2 regions of the Kribbella sp. NPDC051718 genome follow, and region 1 is predicted to be linked to the other one. Evidence: riboswitches for the same ligand, from Rfam matches in the RefSeq annotation. Region 1 holds a riboswitch; the other holds the start of a gene.
The links. A riboswitch is a leader RNA that binds a small molecule or an ion and turns the genes downstream of it on or off. The one in region 1 is predicted to bind cobalamin.
Positions count from the first base shown of each region.

Region 1 (5,138 bases):
GTCGGCAACAGCCGGCCGCACCGTGACGGTGGGATCGATCGCGGCGAACACGCCCTGCAGGAGCGGCAGACCGGCCACCCGACCCGCCTGCTTGGCGACCACCGTCGCCTCGACCTGCAGTTCGGCCGGGACGCTCCATCTGGTGGTGACGTCGTCCACCGACCGGTCCTCGGCCAACGCGGCCGCGACCGCGGTCCGGACCGTCTCCGTTGTGAGTTGCACAGCATGCCCGCCCTCCATGAGGTTTTCGCTCCAGAGGCGATAACTAGCTGCACGCTACCATCGGCGTCGTGCCCGCAGCCAAGAAAGGTGATCCGGTTAACTTCCCCAGCTACCCGCACGAGGTGCTGTCAGTGGTCCTGTCGGTCCGGGACGGCAGGCTGTGCGTCCTGCTGTGGGAGCGCGCACGAGACCCGCATCGCGGCCGCTGGGCGCTGCCCGGCGGCGGGGTCGAGCCCACCCAGCGGCTCCGGGAAGCCATCAGCGTGCACCTGGCGACCAAGGTCGACGTCCGCGACGTCGCACACCTCGAACAGCTGGCCACCCACAGTGCGATCGATCGCGATCCGCGGGCCCGCGTCCTGGCGACGGCATACCTCGGCCTGGTTCCGTCCGACGTACAGCCGGTGCTTCCGTCCGACACGGTCTGGCATCCGGTCGACGACCTGCCACCGACCGCGTTCGACCATCACTACTTCATCGATGCCGCGGTCGGTCGGCTGCGCGCCAAGCTGTCCTACACGAACATCGGCTTCGCGCTGGCTCCCCTGGAGTTCACGATCGCCGAGCTGCGCGATCTGTTCAGCGCCGCACTGGGGTATGAGCTCGGCGCCACCAACCTGACCCGGGTCCTGACCCGACGCCACGTCATCGACCCGACCGAGCGCCGAGCCTCCCCCGGCCAGAGCGGCGGCCGGCCCGCGACCGTCTACAAATTCGCCGCCCGCGAACTGACCGTCACCGACCCCTTCGCAGTACTCCGACCACCCCGCTAACAGGCCCGGGTGGCGAGGTCCCAGACCTGGTCGAAAGCGTTGATTTCGGTGGGGTTGAAGCGGTTCTTGGTGACGGCTACCGAGATGCCGGTGGCGGTGTCGGCGTACGCGGCACTGCCACCGATGCCGACCATGCCGAAGACGGTCGGTGACACGGGGCGCATGCCGACCTGGCCGACTGTGTAGCCGAGGCCGTACTGCGCGGGTCCGCCGGTCATCTCGTCGAGGCCGGTGGTGGAGAGGGCTGTGATCTCGCGCAGTCGGGAGGGCGGCACCAGGCGTACGCCGTCGACCTCAGACATCAGAGCGGCATACATCCGGGCCAAGCCGCGAGCGGTGACGGTCCCCCAGGCAGGGATGTCCGCCATCGTCACCTCCACGTTGTTGGCGAGGGCCGCGTTGGGGAACAGCGATCGCGGGCCCGACTTGAAGAGCGGAAAGTCCGGAGGCAAGGAAGCGAACATAGCCGCCCCAGCCGGGTCGTCCTCGAAATGCGCCACCCGCCCCAACTCCGACGCCGGTACGCCGAAGTACAACTCCCCCGCGATCCCCAGCCGCGCACCGATCCCATCAGCCAGCACCGAGGAGATCGGCGCGCCGCAAACCCGTCGCACGACCTCGCCGACGATGAAGCCGAAGGTGACCGCGTGATACCCGACCCGCGACCCCGGCACCCACCACGGCTCCAGCCCGGCGATCACCGCACACATCTCGTCCCAATCGCAGAACCGCGCCAACGTCAGATCCGCGGGCACCGCCGGTACGCCGGCCGAATGCGTCAACACCTGTCGAACAGTCGCCGACTCCTTGCCATGAGCCCCGAACTCAGGCCACAGCGAAGCCACCACCGTGTCGTACGACAACACCCCCTCCTCCACCAGCACGTGCACAACGGTCGACGTCACCCCCTTCACCGCCGACGCCGCATAGAACAACGTGTCCGACGCGACCGGCCTCCGAGCCGAGGCCATCCCCGCCACCGCATCCACGATCAACTCACCCCGACGGTAGACAGCGGCCTGTACGCCGTTCTCCGCACCCGACGCGACCAGCCCGTCGATGACGGACTGGATCTGCTCCTGCAACAACTCACTCATACCGGCTCCTCGTTGGACGACTCTCAGTACCGGGTCGGAGCCGCTGAGCCAAACTTGACATTGCCCCGAGATGCGTTTTTCACACAAGATGTGCGACATGCGGCGAGTCGAGGCACTAGATGTGGGGTTCAGCGGGTTAAGGTCTCAGCACTGGTCGACAGGGGAATCCGGTGAGAATCCGGGGCTGCCCCGCAGCGGTAAGCGGATGAAGCAGTCCCGTGAGCCCGAATACCTGCGACCGGCGCGCGTGCCGCCGGCACGCGCTGTCCGAGACCTCGAGGGCGGGTCGCAGGGCGAGACAGCAGCAGACCGTCGGGTTGGCGCGCACCAGCAGTGGCAGTACCGCGCGGGCAGCCCACGGGTGGAGTCTGGGCTCCTCGACGATCTGCGCGCGCGTCCCGTCATGCGCTCAACCGGGTCTCGGTCACCAAGAGACTCGCGTGGAGAGAGCGCTTGTGACCATCGTTTCAGCAGGTCAGTCAGCCAAAGACCAGGCCGCACCCCCGAACCAGCTCACCGTCGTCCGCCGGGACGGCAACAGCACCGCCTTCGACCCGACCAAGATCTCGGTCGCGCTCAGCAAGGCGTTCCTCGCGGTCGAGGGCAGCGAGGCCGGCGCCAGCCACCGCGTCCGCGACCTGATCGCCGACCTCACCGCCAAAATCATCCAAGCGATCACCAGCAGGGGCGACGCGAGGCGCAGCGTCCAGGTCGAGGACATCCAGGACCAGGTCGAGCTGGCGCTGATGCGGGCCGGCGAGCACCAGGTCGCTCGCGCCTACGTCCTGTACCGCGAAGAGCGCACCAAGGCCCGTACCCCCGACACAGCGGCCGAGCTGAGTACCAAAACCCAGCCGGTGATCACCGTCCGAGCCGCCGACGGCAGCACCGCTCCGCTGGACGTCGACCGGCTCCGCGTCATCGTCGCCGAGGCTGCGACGGGCCTCGACTCGGTGGATGCCGAGCTGATCCTCAACGAGACGCTCGGCTCCTGTTACGACGGCATCGCGCAGCACGAGGTCGAGCTCGCGCTGGTGATGGCGGCGCGCGGGTACGTCGAGACGGAACCGCAGTACAGCTACGCGGCCGCCCGGCTGCTGCTCGACCAGATCCGTCGCGAGACGCTCGGCCGGGTGCACGGTGAGCCGCGGCAGGCGAGCCAGGCCGACATGGCCACGGCATACGTCGACTACTTCCCGCAGTACATCCAGACCGGTATCGACGCAGGCCTGCTCGACCCCGAGCTGGCCACGTTCGACCTGGCCAAGCTGGCCGCGGCGATCAAGCCCGAGCGTGACCTGGACTTCGCCTTCCTCGGCCTGCAGACCCTGTACGACCGCTATCTCCTGCACATCGACAAGATCCGGTTCGAGCTCCCGCAGGCGTTCTTCCTCCGGGTGGCGATGGGCATCTCGCTGAAGGAGGAGAACCGCGAGGACCGCGCGATCGAGTTCTACGAGTTGCTCAGCTCGATGCGGTTCATGTCGAGCACGCCGACCCTCTTCAACTCCGGTACTACGCGCCCGCAGCTCAGCTCCTGCTTCCTCACCACGGTCGACGACGACCTGTCCGGCATCTTCGCGGGCATCCGGAACAACGCGCTGCTGGCGAAGTACTCGGGTGGTCTGGGCAACGACTGGACCCCGGTCCGCGGGATCGGCGCCAAGATCCGCGGCACCAACGGCGAGTCGCAGGGCGTCGTACCGTTCCTCAAGATCGCCAACGACACGGCCGTCGCGGTGAACCAGGGCGGCAAGCGCAAGGGCGCGGTCTGCGCGTACCTCGAGACCTGGCACATGGACATCGAGGAGTTCCTCGACCTGCGCAAGAACACCGGTGACGAGCGTCGCCGCACGCACGACATGAACACGGCCAACTGGGTGCCCGACCTGTTCCTGCAGCGGGTCGAGGCCGGCGGCGACTGGACGCTGTTCTCGCCCGACGAGGCGCCGGACCTGCACGACCTGTACGGCGCCGCGTTCCGGACGGCGTACGAGAACTACGAGGCAGCCGCCGACCGTGGTGAGATCCGGGTGTTCCGCCGGGTCAAGGCCGTCGATCTCTGGCGCCGGATGCTGACCGTGCTGTTCGAGACCGGTCACCCGTGGATCACCTTCAAGGACGCGTGCAACCTGCGTTCGCCGCAGCAGCACGACGGCGTCGTGCACTCGTCGAACCTGTGCACCGAGATCACCCTGAACACCACCGTCGACGAGACCGCGGTCTGCAACCTGGGCTCGGTCAACCTGGTCGCGCACCTGACGGACACCGGTCTGGACGCCGAGCTTCTGAAGAGCACCGTCAAGACGGCCATCCGGATGCTCGACAACGTGATCGACGTGAACTTCTACACCACGCCCGAGTCGGAGCGCGCGAACCAGCGTCACCGCCCGGTCGGCCTCGGCTTGATGGGCTTCGCGGACGCGCTGTTCGCGCTGCGCATCCCGTACAGCTCCGACGCGGCCGTCGCGTTCGCCGACAGCTCGATGGAGCAGATCAGCTACCACGCGATCGAGGCGTCGAGCGATCTCGCCGCCGAGCGCGGCCGGTACCAGACGTACGAGGGCTCGCTGTGGAGCCAGGGCATCCTGCCGATCGACTCGCTCGAGCTGCTGCGCCGGGCGCGCAACGGCGACCTGACCGTCGATACGAGCAAGCAGCTCGACTGGGACGCGCTGCGCGGCAAGGTACTCCGCGACGGCATGCGCAACTCCAACGTCCTGGCGATCGCGCCGACCGCGACGATCTCCAACATCTGTGGGGTCAGCCAGTCGATCGAGCCGATCTACCGCAACCTGTTCGTGAAGTCGAACATGTCCGGCGAGTTCACCGTCGCCAACCCGTACCTGGTCGCCGACCTCAAGGCGCGCGGGCTGTGGGACCAGGTGATGGTCTCCGACCTCAAGTACCACGACGGCATCCTGTCCCAGATCGACCGCGTACCGGCCGACCTGCAGGAGTTGTACGCGACCGCGTTCGAGATGGAACCGCTATGGCTGGTCAAGGCGGCGTCGCGCCGGCAGAAGTGGCTCGACCAGGCTCAGTC
Region 1 is NZ_JBFAYZ010000006.1:244,185-249,322, forward strand. It holds gene nadC (carboxylating nicotinate-nucleotide diphosphorylase) at 1-222, opposite strand, end outside; gene AB0M15_RS23770 (NUDIX domain-containing protein) at 291-995, shown strand; gene AB0M15_RS23775 (serine hydrolase domain-containing protein) at 992-2,092, opposite strand; cobalamin riboswitch at 2,218-2,347, shown strand; gene AB0M15_RS23780 (ribonucleoside-diphosphate reductase subunit alpha) at 2,533-5,138, shown strand, end outside.

Region 2 (5,138 bases), on a different contig from region 1:
ATCTCGCGCCAGCCATCCAGGGCGTCGGCGGCGTGGTCTTCCTCGGTACCGGCTTTGCGGGACCAGCTCCAGCCCTCGCCCATCTTGTGCCACTCGACCGGGCCGCCCTCACCCGTTGCCTCATGCAACTTTCCGAGGGCGCGGAACGCGCTCTCTTCGCCGACCTTCCACTTCGCGCTCTTGACGAACTGGAAGACGCCGATGTTCCAGCCCTGGTTCCAGCCGCGCAGAGCCATCCCGAACGCGGCGGTCGACTTGCCCTTCATCTCACCGGTGTGCACCATCAGCAGCGGCCGGTTCCGGCGCTGGCGGGTGGTCAGGCCGTCCTGCGGTACGACGTTCGGCTGTCCCTGCGGCATCAGGCGGCGCTCCGATCGGTGACCGCGCGAACAAGATTGCCCGCGGCAACTTCTCCCAGATCCAGGTACTCCGCGCCGAGATCGGCGGCCAGCTCGGCGGCCAGCCCCAGCCGTACTCCGCGACGCGGCTCACAGTCGACGACAACCGAGGCGATTCCTTGCTGCGCCAGCCAGCCCGCAGCCTGCTTGGCCTTGGCGAACGCCTTGTCGCCGGCGGTCGCGCGGCCGTCGGTGACGAGCACCAGGAGGGGGCGCCTGCGGGGGTCGCGGATCGCGGCGATCCGCAGTACGTCCGAAGCCTTCAGCAGTCCTTCGGCCAGCGGGGTCCGGCCGCCGGTGGGGAGTGATTCGAGCCGCCGCACCGCGGTCTCGACACTGCCCGTCGGCGGAAGGGCCACGGTCGCCTCCGCCCCGGCGAAGGTGACCAGACCGACGGTGTCGCGCCGCTGATAGGCGTCGAGCAGCAGAGAAACGATCGCGGTCTTCACCTCGGTCATCCGCTTCTTCGTCCCCATCGACCCAGACGCATCAACACAGAACAACACAAGATTGCCTTCACGCCCTTCCCGCACGGCAAGCCGAACATCCGAGGCCCACACGGCAAGCCCGGAGCTGCCGGGGGCGGGGCGGGTGGGGGTCGTGCGGCCGCGGGCGTGTTGGTGTGGGGCGGCGGCGCGGAGGGTGGCGAGGAGGTGGGGGCGGCCGGATTCACGGCCGACTCGGGGGCGGGCGCCGACTACTCGGCCAACCTCGGTGAGTGCTCTCGAGCGGCGGCCGGCTACGCCTGCGCCTGCTGATTGGACGCTCAGGAGGCGGGCCTTGTATGGCTCGGCGCTGGCGGCGACTTGGCCGGTGGGCGCTGGGCCGAGGAGAGCGCTTCCTGGGTTGTCGGCCTTGTCTGGGTCAGCTGCGTCGGTCGGCGGCTGGGGCGCGTCGGGGCGGTCGAGTTCGGCGTCGGTGTTCGGCGCGTGGTCGGTTTCGGTTGGCGGGGTGCCGTCGGGGCCGCCGCTGCCCGGGCCTCCGTCGGGACCGCCGTCGGGGGTGTCGTCTGGGTCGTCGTCGGGGGTGTGGTTTGGGGGGGTGCTGTTTTGGATGGCTTGTTCTAGTTGGTCGTCGTCGAGGCCGGGCGCGTCGAAGGGGTTGCGGCGTTTGCGGTGTGGGAGGGCCAGCTTGGCGGCGGCTCGGACGTCTTCGACCTCGACGACAGTTCGGCCGGACCAGGCGGCGTGGGCTACCGCGGTGCGGGCGGTGACGAGGTCGGCGCGCATGCCGTCGACGTCGAAGGAGGCGCAGATCTCGGCGATCTGGCGCAGGGCGGCGTCGGTGAGGATGACGTCGGCCAGGCGGGACTGGGCTTTGACTATGCGCTCGGAGAGTTCGGCTTGCGCGCCGGCGTACCGGCTGATGAAGACGGTCGGGTCGGCCTCGTACGCGAGTCGCGCCCGCATCACCTCGACCCGTACTGCGGGATCGCGGCTGGCGACGACGTCGACCGTCAGGCCGAAGCGGTCGAGGAGTTGCGGGCGGAGCTCGCCCTCCTCGGGGTTCATCGTGCCGACCAGCACGAACCGCGCCGGGTGGGTGATCGAGACGCCGTCCCGCTCGACCGTCGCCCGTCCCATCGCGGCGGCGTCGAGCAGGACGTCGACCAGGTGGTCGTGGAGCAGGTTGACCTCGTCGACGTACAACAACCCGCGATGAGCCGCCGCCAACAGACCGGGCTCGTAGACCGTCACACCCTCAGAGAGCGCTCGCTCCAGATGCAACGACCCAAGCACCCGATCCTCGGTAGCACCCACGGGCAGCTCGACGAGGCGCGCGGGGCGCGAGATCGCCGCGGGAAAAGCACCCGCAGCGGAGGTATCGGGGCCGGGGGCGGTCGTGTGGGGGGCGTCGGGGCAGGTGGGGTCGAGGTTGGTGGGGTCGCAGGAGAAACGGCAACCCTCGATCACGTCTACAGCGGGGAGGATCTCGGTGAGGGCGCGGACGGCGGTGGATTTCGCCGTGCCCTTTTCGCCGCGGATCAGTACGCCGCCGATCGCCGGCGAGACTGCCGCCAGGATCAGCGCGAGCTGGAGGTCTTCCATCCCGACCACCGCCGTGAACGGGAAACCGGTCGGAATCGGCTGGTGGTTCGGGGCTGACCCCATCGGCGGTGCTTCCCTTCGTCCTGCGGGTGTCCACGCCCGCCTCGGCACTTGGCACGCCAGGGGCGCGGAGAGCGCTCCCTGACGGACGGTGGCAGATGTTCTGGCTTCCGGGCATGAGCCCGGTCACAGTGGCGGGACCGCCCCGGAATTCAGCCCCGCGGGGCCGTCACCGGTGTTCCTCCACAACCGTCCCGGCGATCATTCCACACCGGCCGGAACGCTACTGCGAGAAGGCCGCCGTCAGGTGAGTAGCGGCGGAGTCGCCGGGGAGTTCGCCGACGCCGGTGATCGGCGTGACGGTGATGTAGCCGGCGAGCAGCAGCGCCTCGTCGGTGTCGGTCTCCGTCGGGGGCTCGCGCAACACCAGACCGACGATCGGCTCACCCGTCGGAGCCTTCTCGAGTACCAGCCGAGAGCGCTCGTAGGGGACCAGGCGGGCCCACCGGGCGCCTTTCAGTTCGGCCAGCGGTACGTCGGGGACGTTGACGTTGATGACCGTGCCCTGCGGCTGCTCGAGCAGCCAGGAGAGCGCTTCCGCAGCCACGGCCGCTGCCGTTTCGACGTACGACGGCTGCTCGGAGTCGATGCTGATCGCGAGCCCGGACAGCCCTTGGCTGGACGCGGTCAGCGCGGCGGCGACCGTACCGGAGTGCAGGATCGGGCCGATGTTGTGCCCGTTGTTGATCCCGGACACGACCACGTCCGGCGACGGCCCGAACGCGCCGAGCCGGGCCAGCGTCACGGCCAGCGCCGGCGTCCCGTCGATCCCGATGAAGCCGTTCTCACCGACCTTCGACGAGATCGCCTTGCCGATCATCCCGGCTCGCGAACTCCCGACCCCGCTCTGGTCGTCCCACGGCGCCACCACCTGGACCGCATGGCCTAGGCCTTCCATGGCCGCAGCGAGCGCCTGGATGCCCAGGGACTCATAGCCGTCATCGTTGGTGACCAGGACTCTCAGCTGTTCGGGCGCCATGCGACCACCCAATCAGGCACGGTCCTCGATGTCACCTTCGGTCTCAAGAACGGCAGTGCGCAGGGTTTCCAGTGCTTCCTTGCTCGGCTCGGCCCACAATCCGCGCTGGGCGGCCTCGAGCAGCCGCTCCGCGATCCCGTGCCGCGCCCAGGGGTTGGACTTGCGGAAGAACTCGGCGATCTCCGGGTTCGCGACGTACTCCGTGGTGAGCGTCTCGTACATCCAGTCGTCCACCACGCCGGCCGTGGCGTCGTACCCGAACAGGTAGTCCACGGTCGCCGCCATCTCGAAGGCGCCCTTGTACCCGTGCCGCTGCATCGCCGCCATCCAGCGCGGGTTCACCACCCGCGCCCGGAAGACCCGCTTGGTCTCCTCCTCCAGCGTCCGGGTCTTCACCTGAGCCGGTACTGCGGAGTCGCCGATGTACGCCTTCGGGTTGGAACCGGTCAGGTGGCGCACCATCGCGACCATGCCACCGTGGTACTGGAAGTAGTCGTCCGAATCCATGATGTCGTGCTCGCGGGTGTCGGCGTTCTTCGCCGCGACCTGGATCCGCGCATAGGCCCGCTCCATCGACGGCCGGGCCTCCGCACCGTCGAGATCCTTGCCGTACGCGTACCCGCCCCAGACCGCATAGACCTCGGCAAGCTCGGCATCGGTACGCCAGTTGCGCGCATCGACAAGCGGCAGCAATCCAGCGCCGTACGAGCCCGGCTTGGACCCGAAGACGCGCGCGGTCGACGACCGCAGATCATTGCCTGCAGCAACATCAGCGTCGACGTGCGCCCGAAGATAGTTGCTCTCGGCATCTTCATCGAGCGCGGCCACAGTGCGGACGGCCTCGTCGAGCAACGAGACGACATGCGGGAACGCGTCCCGGAAGAAGCCCGAGATCCGGATCGTCACGTCGACGCGCGGACGCCCCAGCTCCTCGAGCGAGACGACCTCGAACCCGGTGACGCGGCGAGACGCCTCATCCCAGACCGGGCGGCAGCCGAGCAGCCACAGCACCTCGGCCAGGTCGTCGCCCTGGGTGCGCATCGCGGACGTACCCCAGACGGTCAGACCGACCGATCGCGGCCACTCCCCCGTCTCCGCCTTGTGCCTGGCGAGCAGCGAGTCGGCCAGCGCGACACCGACCTCCCAGGCGTTGCGGCTCGGGATCGCCTTGGGGTCGACGGCGTAGAAGTTCCGGCCGGTCGGCAGGACGTTCACCAGGCCGCGCGTCGGCGACCCCGACGGCCCGGCTTCGACGAAACGGCCGTCCAACGCGCGCAGTACGTTCGTCAGCTCGTCGCCGGTGCGGGCCAGCCGCGGTACGACCTCGTCTGCGGCGAACTGCAACGACTTCTCAACCTGAGCACTCGAGCGACCGAGCACCTCCTCGATGACGACCGGGACCTTGGCCGCGTCCCACGCCAGCGTCTCCATGCTGACAACCAGCTTGCGCGCGACGGCCTCCAGCAGGTCGACGCCATCGGCCCCGCTCACGGCAGGGAGATCAGCCAGCGTCGCCAGGTCCGCCAGCTCCGGTACGGCGACGCCCGGGTTCTCCAGCATCGCCGCTTCGTCGACGCCAAAGGTCTGGCCGAGGGCGGCTCGCAGACCGGGTACGGCGCCCGAGACGCCGCCCCACATCTGCTGCGCACGCAG
Region 2 is NZ_JBFAYZ010000020.1:4,218-9,355, reverse strand. It holds gene cobO (cob(I)yrinic acid a,c-diamide adenosyltransferase) at 1-359, opposite strand, end outside; gene AB0M15_RS40725 (magnesium chelatase subunit D family protein) at 359-2,509, opposite strand; cobalamin riboswitch at 2,582-2,715, opposite strand; gene AB0M15_RS40720 (5'/3'-nucleotidase SurE) at 2,730-3,485, opposite strand; gene cobN (cobaltochelatase subunit CobN) at 3,498-5,138, opposite strand, start outside.
Region 2: another riboswitch for cobalamin. It lies ahead of AB0M15_RS40725 (magnesium chelatase subunit D family protein); the one in region 1 lies ahead of AB0M15_RS23780 (ribonucleoside-diphosphate reductase subunit alpha).